2 regions of the Streptomyces sp. DH10 genome follow, and region 2 is predicted to be linked to the other one. Evidence: riboswitches for the same ligand, from Rfam matches in the RefSeq annotation. Region 2 holds a riboswitch; the other holds the start of a gene.
The links. A riboswitch is a leader RNA that binds a small molecule or an ion and turns the genes downstream of it on or off. The one in region 2 is predicted to bind thiamine pyrophosphate.
Positions count from the first base shown of each region.

Region 1: linked by a shared signal. The riboswitch ahead of thiO (glycine oxidase ThiO) and the one ahead of QC385_RS39380 (thiamine ABC transporter substrate-binding protein) in region 2 are both predicted to bind thiamine pyrophosphate.

Region 1 is NZ_JARVKU010000007.1:148,174-152,830, forward strand. Features, by position in the region: gene pknB (Stk1 family PASTA domain-containing Ser/Thr kinase) at 1-736, opposite strand, end outside; gene QC385_RS17125 (thiazole synthase) at 1,009-1,806, opposite strand; gene thiS (sulfur carrier protein ThiS) at 1,809-2,009, opposite strand; gene thiO (glycine oxidase ThiO) at 2,006-3,175, opposite strand; TPP riboswitch at 3,173-3,284, opposite strand; gene QC385_RS17140 (hypothetical protein) at 3,342-3,692, shown strand; gene QC385_RS17145 (NAD(P)/FAD-dependent oxidoreductase) at 3,725-4,657, shown strand, end outside.
Region 2 is NZ_JARVKU010000030.1:84,438-89,094, forward strand. Features, by position in the region: gene QC385_RS39370 (class I SAM-dependent methyltransferase) at 1-76, opposite strand, end outside; gene rlmN (23S rRNA (adenine(2503)-C(2))-methyltransferase RlmN) at 244-1,350, shown strand; TPP riboswitch at 1,391-1,497, shown strand; gene QC385_RS39380 (thiamine ABC transporter substrate-binding protein) at 1,622-2,659, shown strand; gene QC385_RS39385 (ABC transporter permease) at 2,635-4,323, shown strand; gene QC385_RS39390 (ABC transporter ATP-binding protein) at 4,323-4,657, shown strand, end outside.

The DNA.
Region 1 (4,657 bases), on a different contig from region 2:
CGTACGCCAGACCGGGCACGGCGGCCGAGGGCGGCGGGACGTCCTCGTGCAGGTGCTTGTAGAGGATCACGGCCGGGGAGTCGCCGTCGTGGGGCTTGTCGCCGGTCAGCATCTCGTACAGCATCACGCCGCACGCGTACACGTCCACGCGGGGGTCGGCGGTGCCGCTCTCTATCTGCTCGGGGGCGAGGTACGACACCGTGCCGAGCACGGTGCCGGTGGTGTTCGTCACCGTGTCCACGGCCCGTACCAGCCCGAAGTCGGCGACCTTGACCCGGCCGTCGTCCCCTATCAGGACGTTCTCGGGCTTCATGTCCCGGTGTACGAACCCGGCGCGGTGCGCTGCGCCCAGCGCGGCCAGCACCGGCTCCAGGATGTCCAGGGCGGCACGCGGCTGAAGGGCCCCGCGCTCGCGCAGCACGTCGCGCAGGGTGCAGCCCGCGATGTACTCCATCGCGAGGTAGACGTAACCGCCGTCGGTGCCCTGGTCGAAGACCTGCACCACGTTCGGGTGAGCCAGCCGGGCGACCGACTTCGCCTCGCGGATGAACCGCTCGACGAACGAGCCGTCGACGGCGAGCGAGGGGTGCATCACCTTGAGCGCGAGGACCCGGTCGAGCCGGGTGTCCACGGCCCGGTAGACCGTGGCCATCCCGCCGACCGCGATCCGCGCGTCGACGCGATAGCGGCCGTCGAGCACCTGCCCGACCAAGGGGTCCTGAAGGGTCGTGTCCACGCAGGCGAGTGTACGAGCCACGACTGACAGCTCCATCGCCCCGCCCGCTTTCGGGGCGCGACTGAAGCGGACCTGTGACGTGCGTCAGACCGCAGCCGCTGCGCGGCCGTCCCGCTGAGCTGCGGGCAGTCATGGCCGCACTTGGCTGCGGGCAATCGTGCCTCCCCCAGTGCCTTAAGGGCCTGGGAGGTGCCCCCAGGCGGCACGGGTGGGCGCAGCGGCACCCCGCACCGCCGGGCTGCGGACCCACCCGCGCTCAGCAACAACGCCGGTCACTGAAAAGCAGGCCGCTCAGGATCCAGCACGGCCCTGCCCTCAGCCGGCGAAGACGCCTCCGCGAAATGCCGCCGAGGAATACGCCCCGCCCGATAAGCCAACCTCCCCGCCTCGACCGCGTTCCTCATGGCGGCAGCCATCAGCACCGGCTCCCGCGCCCGCGTCACCGCCGAGGCGAGCATCACACCCGCACACCCCAGCTCCATCGCCAGCGCCGCGTCCGACGCCGTACCGGCCCCCGCGTCCAGAATCACCGGCACGCGCGCGTGCTCGACGATCAGCTGGAAGTTGTGCGGGTTGCGAATGCCCAGCCCGGAGCCGATCGGCGAACCGAGCGGCATGATCGCCGCGCAGCCGACGTCCTCCAGCTTCCGCGCGAGCACGGGGTCGTCGTTGGTGTACGGCAGCACCGTGAACCCGTCGTCGACCAGCGTCTCGGCCGCCTCCAGCAGTTCGATCGGATCCGGCAGCAGGGTCCGCTCGTCGGCGATGACCTCCAGCTTGATCAGGTCGGTGCCGAGGGCCTCGCGCGCGAGGCGGGCGGTGAGGACGGCCTCGCCGGCGGTGAAGCAGCCCGCCGTGTTGGGCAGGACGCGGATGCCGAGCTTGTCCAGGACGGACAGCACCGAGCCGTGCACCGAGGCGTTCACCCGGCGCATCGCGACCGTCGTCAGCTCCGTCCCTGACGCGACCAGCGACCGTTCCAGCACATCGAGGCTCGGGGCCCCGCCCGTGCCCATGATCAGGCGGGACGTGAAGGACGTACCACCGAGGACAAACGGATCGTCGGCCATGATCAGCCTCCTTGGACGGCGGTCAGGACTTCCACGCGGTCCCCCTCGGTCAGGGGGGTGGACGGCCACTGCGCGCGCGGGACGACGGTTTCGTTGAGGGCGGCGGCCACGCCGGACGGCGCGGCGGTGAGCGACCTCACGACGGTGTCGAGAGCCGTGCCGGGCCGGACGTCCCGGGGCTCCCCGTTGACGGAGATGTTCATGCGGGCTGCTCCGTGAGTGCGGTGGCGGCGCTGAATCGCTTCGGCGTGAAGGGGCGGGCCTCCTCGGGGAGCTCACCCGTCGCCAGGACGTGCGCCATGGCGTCGCCGGTGACCGGCGTGAGCAGGACGCCGTTGCGGTAGTGCCCGGTGGCCAGCAGCAGTCCCTCCAGCCCGGTCGGGCCGAGCAGCGGCGCGTTGTCGGGGGAACCGGGGCGCAGTCCGGCCCGGGTCTCGGTGAGCGGCAGCTCGGTGATGCCCGGCACCAGCTCGTGGGCGTCGCGCAGCAGCTCGTACACGCCGCCCGCGGTCACGGTGGTGTCCCAGCCGAGTTCCTCGCTGGTCGCCCCGACGACCAGCTCGCCGCTCTCGCGCGGCACCAGGTAGACGTGGCTGCCGCGGACGACCGCGCGCACGGTCCGGTTCAGGAACGGCCCGTGCCGCCGCGGCATGGTCAGCCGTACGACCTGCCCCTTCACCGGCCGCACGGGCGGGAGCACGTCCTCCGGGACGCCCGCCAGCCGCCCGCTGAGGCTGCCCCCGGCCAGCACGACCTGCCCGGCGTCCAGCGCGGTGCCGTCGTCCGTGACGACGCCCGTGGCCCGGTCCCGGACGACGGTGAGCCGCTCGGCCCACACCCGGTGGAAGACCACACCGGCCCGCTCGCACGCGGCGACCAGCGCCCCGGCCAGCCGCCGCGGGTCGATCTGGTGGTCGCCGTCGACGCGCAGCCCGCCGCGCACGCCCGGTGCGAGCATCGGCTCCAGGCGCCGGCACTCCCGTCCCGACAGCCACTGGGACTCCAGGCCCGACTGCTGCTGCAAGGTGTGCAGTTCGCGCAGATGGGCCCGGTCGTCGGCGTCCAGGGCCACGGCGAGCGTGCCGCACCGCCGGTAGCCGAGGTCGTGGCCGGTCTGCTCGGCGAGCTCGGCCGCGAAATCCGGATAGCGCCGGGCGGAGGCGAGATTCAGACCGAGCAGGGTCTGCTCGCCGTAGTGCAGTTCCGTGACGGCGGCCAGCATCCCGGCCGCCACCTGTGCGGCTCCGCCGCCCGGCTCCGGGTCCACCACGGCGGTGGCGAGCCCGCGCTGCGCGGCCCGCCACGCGGTGACCAGGCCGATGATCCCGCCCCCGATGACGAGGACGTCTGACGTTCGCGTACGCGACATGGGCGTCCAGCCCCTCCCTTCGCCGGCATGACCCGGATCAGGTTCGTACGGTCGGAGGCCGCCAGCCTCCCTCTCAGCCCGGTGCGTCCGGGCTCCCGCGAGTGCCTTACGTTGGCCACCCACCCTAGCCCGATGCCGTACGGCGCAGTAAGGGAGCACCACCGCCATGACCCGATCCCTCGACGGTCTCGTCCTCGCCCCGGTCGCCGACCAGGCACCGGGCCAGGTGGGGACCCGCACCCGGTTCACCTACCACGAGAAGGACGGCGAGGTCTGGGCCGAGTACACCGGCGGCGATGTCGTACGCGGACATCTCGTGGGAACCCGGGAGGGCGACAGGCTGGACTTCCGCTACGTACAGCTCAAGGTGGACGGGACCACCTCCTCCGGGCACTGTGTGTCGACGGTCGTGGAACTGCCCGACGGGCGGGTGCGGCTGGAGGAGAGCTGGGAGTGGGAGTCCCAGGCGGGCAGCGGGACGAGCGTTGTGGAGCAGGTCACTGCGCATGAGCACTGACTGACGAAATGTCAGTTGTCTATGGTGATCAGGTGAGCGAGCAGACGCAGGAACCAGGTTCGTCCGCGCCGCGGCGCGTGGTCGTGGCGGGTGCGGGCATGGCCGGTGTGCAGACCGCGGTCGCCCTGCGCGAGCAGGGCTTCGCCGGCACCGTGAGCCTGATCGGCGCCGAGCCCCACCAGCCGTACGACCGGCCCCCCTTGTCCAAGGCCGTCCTGCTCGGCAAGGCCGAGGGCTCCGCCTTCGACGTCGACTTCGAGGCCCTGGGCATCGAGCTGCGGCTCGGCTGCGAGGTGCGGGGCCTGCGGCCCGGCGACCACGAGCTGGACACCGAGGACGGGCCCGTGCCGTACGACGTCCTGGTCGTCGCGACCGGTGCCGAACCGATCCGGCTGCCCGGAGCGGAGGGTGTGCCGGGCGTGCATCTGCTGCGCACCCTGGACGACGCCGAGCGGCTGCGGCCGGTGCTGGCCCGCCGGCAGGACATCGTCGTCGTGGGCGCGGGCTGGATCGGCGCGGAGTTCGCCACGGCCGCGCGCGAGGCGGGCTGCGCGGTGACTGTCGTGGAGGCGGCCGAGCGGCCGCTCACCGGGGCGCTGCCCGCCGAGGTCGCCGCGCCGATGGCCGGCTGGTACGCCGACGCGGGCGCCGTCCTGCGGACGCACGCGCGCGTGGAGCGTGTGGAGCCCGGCACGGTGGTTCTCGACGACGGCTCGCGGCTGCCCGCGGGCGCGGTCGTCGTCGGCATCGGCGCCCGTCCGGCCACGGCCTGGCTGTCCGGCTCCGGGGTCGAGCTGGGCACGCACGGCGAGATCGTGGCCGACCAGCACCTGCGTTCGTCGGCGCCCGACGTGTACGCGGTCGGCGACTGCGCCTCCTTCCCCTCCGGCCGGTACGGCGAGCGCCTGCTGGTGCACCACTGGGACAACGCCCTCCAGGGGCCGCGCACGGTCGCAGTGAACATC
Region 2 (4,657 bases):
CGTCCCAGTCCGCATAGATCAGGTGGTAGTCGTCAGCCAGCTCGTCGTAGAAGCGCGCCACCGATGTCTCGGACATGGCCCGAGATTACTGCGCCTGCTTTCCCGGAGGTGCCGGTAGTCCGTGGTGGGCGCGGGGGTCCTCACTGACGGCAGCACGATCGTTTCCTGCGAACATCTGCGAGAGCGACGCTGCGAAATGACGGTCGCAGGTCACATGAATCGATCTGCGACACTGGTACAGCCATGCCTAAGCCCGGAGAACTCACTTTCGTCGCCCCCCGCGGAGCCAAGAAGCCGCCGCGGCATCTCGCCGACCTCACTCCTGCCGAGCGCAAGGAGGCCGTAGCCGCTGTCGGGGAGAAGCCGTTTCGTGCCAAGCAGCTCTCGCAGCACTACTTCGCGCGGTACGCGCACGATCCGGAGCAGTGGACCGACATCCCGGCCGGCTCGCGCGGCCGGCTCCAGGAGGCGCTGCTCCCCGAGCTGATGACCGTCGTGCGGCATCTGTCGACCGACCAGGGCACCACGCGCAAGACGCTGTGGCGGCTGTTCGACGGGACGCTCGTCGAGTCCGTGCTGATGCGCTACCCGGACCGGGTGACCATGTGCATCAGCTCGCAGGCCGGGTGCGGGATGAACTGCCCGTTCTGCGCGACCGGGCAGGCGGGGCTCGACCGGAATCTGTCCACCGCCGAGATCGTGCACCAGATCGTGGACGGTATGCGGGCGCTCAGGGACGGTGATGTGCCCGGCGGGCCGGCGCGGCTCAGCAACATCGTGTTCATGGGCATGGGCGAGCCCCTCGCCAACTACAACCGGGTCCTCGGCTCCATCCGGCGGCTCACCGACCCCGAGCCCGACGGGCTGGGGCTGTCGCAGCGCGGGATCACCGTCTCGACGGTCGGTCTCGTCCCGGCCATCCACCGGTTCGCCGACGAGGGCCTCAAGTGCCGCCTCGCGATCTCGCTGCACGCCCCCGACGACGAGCTGCGCGACACCCTCGTGCCCGTGAACACGCGGTGGCAGGTCCGGGAGGTGCTGGACGCCGGCTTCGAGTACAGCGCCAAGTCCGGGCGCCGGCTGTCCATCGAGTACGCGCTGATCCGGGACATCAACGATCAGGCCTGGCGCGGTGACCGGCTCGGGCGGATGCTCAAGGGCAGGCCCGTGCACGTGAACCTGATCCCGCTCAACCCGACGCCCGGGTCGAAGTGGACGGCTTCCCGGCCGGAGGACGAGAAGGCCTTCGTGGAGGCGATCGCGGCCCATGGTGTGCCGGTGACGATCCGGGACACCCGTGGTCAGGAGATCGACGGGGCGTGTGGTCAGCTCGCGGCGACCGAACGGTAGTCTGACCGGCGTAAGCACAACCGTATTTTCCGACACCTTCATATTCCGACAGGGGAGCGCCACAGCGCTGAGAGTGCGGCACACGGCCGCAGACCCTCCGAACCTGGCCCAGGTCATTCTGGGTAGGGAGATCGGTCATCACTCGAGCTGTTGCGCCCTGCCCGGGAATCCCAGGGATCCCGGGCAGGGCCGCGTCTTCTCCTGGTCCTCCAGGAGGAATCCAGTGAGCAACAACATCAAGAGGCTGACGGCGGTGGCCGTCGGGCTCGGCATGGCCGGCACGCTCGCCGCCTGCGGGTCGTCCGACGGCGGCCAGGGGTCCGGCGACTCCAAGACCGTGACGCTCGTCAGCCACAACTCGTGGGCCGCCTCGAAGGGCGTCATCGCGGCCTTCGAGAAGCAGTCCGGCTACAAGGTGAACGTCCTCGAGGACGGCGACGCCGGGCAGGCCGTGAACAAGGCCATCCTGACCAAGGACAACCCGCAGGGCGACGTCTTCTTCGGGGTCGACAACACGCTGCTGTCCCGCGCCCTCGACAACGGCCTGTTCCAGCCGTACGAGGCGAAGGGCTCGGACCGGATCGCGCCGGAGTACCGGGCCGACCAGGACAAGCACCGGGTCACGCCCGTCGACACCGGCGACATCTGCGTCAACTACGACAAGAAGTACTTCGCCGACCACAAGCTCGACCCGCCGCGCAGCTTCGACGACCTGGTCAAGCCCCAGTACAAGAACCTCCTCGTCACCGAGAACGCCTCCACCTCCTCGCCCGGCCTCGGCTTCCTGCTGGGCACCGCCGCGAAGTACGGCGACGGGGGCTGGGAGGGGTACTGGAAGAAGCTCAAGGCCAACGGCGTAAAGGTCGTCGACGGCTGGGAGCAGGCCTACAACGAGGAGTTCTCCGGCTCGGCCAGCGGCAAGAAGGCCAAGGGGGACCGGCCGCTCGTCGTGTCGTACGCCTCCTCGCCGCCCGTCGAGGTCGTCTACACCGACCCGAAGCCCACCACGGCACCGACCGGGGTCGCGCAGGGCACCTGCTTCCGGCAGGTCGAGTACGCCGGGCTGCTGAGCAACGCCAAGAACACCAAGGGTGGCAAGGCGTTCCTCGACTTCTTGATCAGCGAGCGGTTCCAGGAGGACATGCCGCTCAACATGTACGTGTACCCGGTGCGCGAGGGCGCCCAGGTGCCGCCGGAGTTCGTGAAGTACGGGCCGCAGGTGAAGGACCCGGAGACCATGGACCCGGCGAAGATCGCCGACCGCCGTGACCAGTGGGTCAAGTCGTGGACTTCGCTCGTACTGAAGTAACGGGGCCGACCGGAGCAGCCGTCCGCAGGGACCGGCGCGGGAGCGCGGCGCGGCTCGGGCTCATCGCCGTGCCCGTCGCGTTCTTCGCGGTCTTCTTCGCCTACCCCGTCGCCGCGATCGTCGCGCGCGGTCTGGAGGTCGACGGGGTCTGGCAGTTCGGGCGGATCGGGGAGGTGCTGGCGCAGTCCGACGTCCGGCACGTCCTGTGGTTCACCACCTGGCAGGCGATCGTCTCGACGGTACTCACCCTGCTGATCGCGCTGCCCGGCGCGTACGTCTTCGCGCGCTTCGACTTCCCGGGCAAGCAGGTCCTGCGGGCCGCCGTGACCGTGCCGTTCGTGCTGCCGACGGTCGTCGTCGGAACGGCCTTCCTGGCGCTGGTCGGGCGGGGCGGGCTGTTGGACGAGCTGTGGGGCGTGCGGCTGGACACCACCGTGTGGGCGATCCTGCTCGCACACGTCTTCTTCAACTACGCGGTCGTCGTGCGGACCGTCGGCGGGCTCTGGGCGCAGCTCGACCCGCGGCAGGAGGAGGCCGCGCGGATGCTCGGGGCGTCGCCGCTGAGGGCCTGGCGGCAGGTCACGCTGCCGGCGCTCGCGCCCGCCGTGGCCGCCGCCGCGCTCATGGTCTTCCTGTTCACCTTCACCTCCTTCGGTGTCGTCCAGATCCTCGGCGGGCCCACCTTCTCGACCCTGGAGGTGGAGATCTACCGGCAGACGTCGGAGATCTTCGACCTGTCCACGGCGGCCGTGCTGACGCTGATCCAGTTCGTCGCGGTGGGCGCGATCCTCGCCCTGCACGCCTGGACCGTACGGCGGCGGGAGACCGCTCTGCGTCTGGTGGACCCGTCCGTGACCGCGCGCCGGCCGCGCGGCACCGGGCAGTGGGCGCTGCTGGGCGGGGTGCTCGTCACCGTCGTCGTGCTGCTCCTGCTGCCGCTCGCGGTGCTCGTGGAGCGGTCCCTGGACCCGCCCGGCTTCGGCTACTACCGGGCCCTGACCAGGGACGACGGCGGGGTGTTCCTGGTGGCGCCGATCGAGGCGATCGGCAATTCCCTGTCGTACGCCGTCGCCGCCACGCTCATCGCCGTGCTGATCGGGGGGCTCGCCTCCGTCGCGCTCACCCGCCGGGACGCCGGGCGGTTCGTGCGGGGCTTCGACGCGCTGCTGATGCTGCCGCTCGGGGTGTCGGCGGTGACCGTGGGCTTCGGGTTCCTGATCGCCCTGGACGAGCCGCCGCTGGATCTGAGGTCGTCGTGGATCCTGGTGCCGCTCGCGCAGGCGCTGGTCGGTGTGCCATTCGTCGTGCGGACGATGCTGCCCGTGCTGCGGGCGGTGGACGTGCGGCTGCGGGAGGCGGCCTCGGTGCTGGGGGCCTCACCCTGGCGGGTGTGGCGTGAGGTGGATCTGCCGATGGTGCGCCGGGCGCTGCTGATCGCGGCGGGGTTCGCCTTCGCGGTGTCGCTCGGAGAGTTCGGGGCGACGGTGTTCATCGCGCGTCCCGACAACCCGACGCTCCCGGTGGCCGTGGCGCGGCTGCTGGGGCGGCCGGGGGAGCTCAACTACGGCCAGGCGATGGCCCTTTCGACGATTCTGATGGTGGTGTGTGCCGTGGCCCTGCTGGTACTGGAGAGGCTTCGCACCGACCGGAGCGGGGAGTTCTGATGCTGCTGGCCCTGGAGGGTGCGACGGTCCGCTTCGGCGGGCGTGCCGTGCTGGACGCCGTCGATCTGGAGGTCGCCGAGCACGAGGTCGTGTGTGTGCTCGGGCCCAGCGGCAGCGGCAAGTCGACGCTGCTGCGGGTCGTGGCGGGGCTTCAGCCGCTCGATTCCGGGCGGGTCGTGCTCGACGGGCGCGACCAGGCCGGCGTGCCCGCGCACCGGCGCGGAGTCGGGCTGATGTTCCAGGACCACCAGCTGTTCCCGCAGCGGGACGTGGGCGGCAACGTCGCCTTCGGGCTGCGTATGCACGGGGCGTCGAAGCGGCAACAGGCCGATCG